One region of the Bradyrhizobium sp. McL0616 genome, then DNA from elsewhere that is predicted to be linked to it. Evidence: riboswitches for the same ligand, from Rfam matches in the RefSeq annotation. Region 1 holds a riboswitch; the other holds the start of a gene.
What was found. A riboswitch is a leader RNA that binds a small molecule or an ion and turns the genes downstream of it on or off. The one in region 1 is predicted to bind S-adenosylmethionine.
Positions count from the first base shown of each region.

Region 2: another riboswitch for S-adenosylmethionine. It lies ahead of metX (homoserine O-acetyltransferase MetX); the one in region 1 lies ahead of ACPPVR_RS40245 (O-succinylhomoserine sulfhydrylase).

Region 1 is NZ_CP188255.1:8,335,299-8,337,496, reverse strand. It holds gene ACPPVR_RS40245 (O-succinylhomoserine sulfhydrylase) at 1-815, opposite strand, end outside; SAM riboswitch at 885-964, opposite strand; gene ACPPVR_RS40240 (2'-deoxycytidine 5'-triphosphate deaminase) at 1,122-2,180, shown strand.
Region 2 is NZ_CP188255.1:8,027,344-8,029,541, forward strand. It holds gene metX (homoserine O-acetyltransferase MetX) at 1-948, opposite strand, end outside; SAM riboswitch at 1,042-1,121, opposite strand; gene ACPPVR_RS38755 (chorismate mutase) at 1,326-2,174, shown strand.

The DNA.
Region 1 (2,198 bases):
TCCGTCTGCGCGCGCACGCGCACGCCGAGCGTCTCCAGGCCCTTGAGCAGGACCCAGGCGTTGAACGGCGAGATCGACGGGCCGGTCTGGCGCATGAAATTGTGGATGTGCTCGGCGATGAAGGCTTCCGACGACAGGATGATGCCGCCGAGACAGCGGCCCTGGCCGTCGATGTGCTTGGTCGCGGAGTAAACCACGACATCGGCGCCGAGCGCGAGCGGGCTCTGCCAGATCGGCGTCGCGAAGACGTTGTCGACGACGAGCCGCGCGCCGCCGCTGTGCGCGATCTCGGCAATCGCGGGAATGTCGAGTACGTCGAGCGTGGGGTTGGTCGGGCTCTCCAGGAAGAACGTCTTGGTGTTCGGCTTGAGCGCGCGCTGCCACTGGTCGAGATCGAAGCCGTCGACCAATGTGGTCTCGATGCCGTAGCGCGGCAGCAGATCCTGAATGACGTAGAGACACGAGCCGAACAGCGCCTTTGAAGCCACCACGTGGTCGCCGGTCTTCAGCGGCGCCAGGATCGCGGTGGTCACCGCGGCCATGCCGGTTGCGGCCGAGCGGGCAGCCTCGGCACCTTCGAGCTCGATCATGCGACGCTCGAACATCGCGATGGTCGGGTTCGAATAGCGCGAATAGATGAAGCCGGGGTCCTCGCCCTTGAACCGCGCCTCGCACTCCTCGGCGCTGTTGTAGACATAGCCCTGGGTCAGGAACAGCGCCTCCGACGTCTCGCCATATTGCGAGCGCAGGGTGCCGGAATGGACCAGACGGGTTTCGGGGCGATAGTGGGCGGTGGACGCCGGGGACTTCGACATAGGACCTCCTCTGCGTGACCATCGAAAATGGTCACAAAAAACCGGCCTGGATATCTCCACGGGCCGGGATCACAGAGGTCCCCGGCCTGTTTAGCGACTTATTTAACGTGGCTGCAAGCCGGCCGGCTCAAATCACCACGGGATAAGTCATGCTCATATTCCGCAATGCCCTTTTCGTCAAGGCGTCCATCGGATAGCCGTAAAAAGCTGTATTTTCCGCATGTCCGGATACATTTGCCCCCTGATGAGGACCCCCGGTTGACGTTCACGGTTGCCGCCGACGCCAATGGTATCCTGCCCGACCGCATGATCGCGGCGATGGCGGACGCGGGCCTCATCCTGCCCGCCTACGATTTCGTCGAAAGCCAGATCCAGCCGGCGAGCCTTGATTTGCGCCTCGGCGACATCGCCTATCGTGTGCGCGCGAGCTTCCTGCCCGGCCCCGGCGCCACCGTCGCCGAACGCATCGACGAATTGAAGCTGCACGAGTTCAGCCTCGCCGACGGCGCGGTGCTGGAGACCAACTGCGTCTACATCGTGCCGCTGCTCGAGAGCCTCGCGCTGCCGCCAGAGATCGTCGCGGCGGCAAACCCGAAGAGCTCGACCGGTCGGCTCGACGTCTTCACCCGCGTGATCGCCGACGGTACTCGCCGCTTCGACATGATCGGCGCCGGCTATCACGGTCCGCTCTATGCCGAGATCAGCCCGAAGACGTTTCCGGTGCTGGTCAGCGAAGGCTCGCGGCTGTCGCAGGTGCGTTTCCGCACCGGTGACGCCATCCTCAATCCCGATGAGCTCGACGCGTTGCATGCCTCCGAGCGCCTCGTCGATGTCGACGATGCCGATCTGTCCGGCGGCGTCGCCGTCTCCGTCGATCTCTCCGGCGAGAAGGGGACTGGCTTCGTCGGTTACCGCGCCAAGCGCCACACCGGCGTCATCGATGTCGATCGTCGCGCCGGCTATTCGGTGCAAGACTTCTGGGAGCCGATCTCGGCGCGTCCCGACGGCAGCCTAATCCTCGATCCCGGCGAGTTCTACATCCTTGCTTCGAAAGAGGCCGTGCAGGTGCCGCCCGATTACGCCGCGGAGATGGTGCCGTTCGATCCGCTGGTTGGCGAATTCCGCGTGCACTATGCCGGCTTTTTCGATCCCGGCTTCGGCTATGCCGGCGCCGGCGGACAAGGCTCGCGCGCAGTGCTCGAAGTGCGCTCGCGCGAAGTACCGTTCATTCTCGAGCACGGCCAGATCGTCGGCCGCCTCGTCTACGAGAAGATGCTGGCCCGCCCCGACGCGATGTACGGCCAGCGCATCGGCTCGAACTACCAGGCGCAAGGCCTGAAGCTGAGCAAGCATTTCCGGGTGTAGCTACATTCTCCGCTGTCA
Region 2 (2,198 bases), 310 kb from region 1:
CAGCACGCCGCCATGGTCCCCGGCGATGTCGAAATAATCCATCGCGCGGGTCAGATAGAGATAGGTGTTGGCGTCGAAGCGCTCGACAAAGGACGAGCCCTGGTAGCGCAAATAGCTCTCGACCTGGAAGTCGGCGTCGAATGAGAAGGTCGGCAGCTCGCGGTCCTGCATGCGCCGTCCAAACTTGCGATGCAGCGCGGCGTCCGAGAGATAGGTGATATGCCCGGCCATCCGCGCCACCGCGAGGCCGCGATGCGGATGCGTCGCCTGATCGACATAGCGCCCGCCGTGCCAATCCGGATCGGCCATCACCGCCTGCCGCCCGAGCTCGTGGAACGCGATGTTCTGCGCCGAATGGCGCGTGCTGCACGCGGTCGGAAGCGCAGAGAACACGCGATGCGGATAGGCCGCGGTCCATTGCAGCACCTGCATGCCGCCCATCGAGCCCCCGACGACGCAGAGCAACGTGTCGATGCCAAGGCGATCGAGCAGCATGGCCTGCGCGCGCACCATGTCGGGGATCGTAATGATCGGGAAATCCAGTCCCCACACCTTGCCGGTCGCCGGATTGGTCGAGGCCGGGCCGGTCGAGCCCATGCAGCCGCCGATCACGTTCGAGCAGATGATGAAATACTTCTCGGTATCGAGCGGGCGGCCGGGGCCGACCATGATTTCCCACCAACCCGGCTTGCCGGTCAGCGGATGCACATTGGCGACGTGCTGGTCGAGCGTCAGCGCATGGCAGATCATGATCGCGTTGGAGCGATCGGCGTTGAGTTCGCCGTAGGTCTGGTAGGCGATCTGGAACGGGGTGAGATCGATGCCGCAATCGAGCCGCAGCGGCTGATCGGCGCCGAAATGCGCGACCGGCGAGCTCGGATGATCCACCTCATGCGACCGGTCGTCGGCACTGATCGCGGGACTCGGAATCGACTTGACGCCAACCATCTCTGACCATCGTCCTGTTTGCGATCGGACTTTCAGACCGCTACTGACATCAGGCCACAAAAAACCCGGCCTGAACGATAGGTTCGGCCGGGATCGAAAACGTCCCCGGCCTGTTTAGCGAGTTTTTTAACGTGGCTGCAAGCCGGCCGGCTCAAATGACCACGGAACAGGCAAATTCTACTGGCTCAGGCTGTTTTCGTCAAGCCACGGTCCGGATTGACCAAATTCGCCCCCGCGCTGCCAGCCGAAACGGCCTAGTTTCTCTTTGCATTTCTCTTTGCTTTCGCCGCCCATCCTGCCTAATCAGAACCTTGACCGCAGCGGATCCGGCGCTTGCCGATCCGCATTGGAATGCCTCTCAACAGTCCTTGTCAGCTATGTCCCAACGTCCGCCCGCGCCACCATCGTTGCAGGAATTGCGCAAGGAGATCGACGCAATCGACGAGGGCATGCATCGCCTGCTGATGCAGCGTGGCGACATCATCGACCGCCTAATCCAGGTGAAGCAGACCCAGGAGGTTGGCTCCGCGTTCCGCCCGGCGCGCGAGGCCTCCATGATGCGTGACATCGTCGAGCGCCATCGCGGCATTCTGCCGCTCGACACGGTGGAGAGCATCTGGCGCGTCATCATCGCGACGTTCACCTACGTGCAGGCGCCATTCTCGGTGCATGCCGACATCGCGGTGAGCGAACCCGCGATGCGCGATTCCGTGCGCTTCCATTTCGGCTTCACCGTGCCGTACGTCGCGCATTTCAGCGCGCAGGCCGCGGTCGAAGCAGTGGCAAAATCCAAAGGCGACCTGGCGCTGGTCTCGGCAACCTCCAGCCGCACGCCGTGGTGGCTGGAGCTGGAAGCAGCAGGCGCGCCAAAGATCATCGCACGGCTGCCTTTCGTCGAGCGCGCCGACCATCCGGCAGCACTGCCCGTGTTTGCGATCTCGCGCGTCGCCGACAGCGCCCTGGTGACGGAGGTCGAGACCTTCAGCGTGCGCGTCTCGGGGTGGAACGCCGAGGTCGCGCGGGCGCTATCGCCGCTCGCCGAGATCGTGGCGGTGCCCGATACCGCCTTCGACGGCGCGGCCCTGCTGGTCTCGGTCACCGCGGCGAGCAGCCTCGACAAGATCAAGGCTGCCCTGATCGAAGCGGGGGCCTCGGTGCGCTCCGCGGCCCTCGTCGGCAGCCACGCAACGCGCTATACGGTGCCCCCAACCGGGTCGAAATCGTAAATCGCGAACCTAGCCTGCCATTCC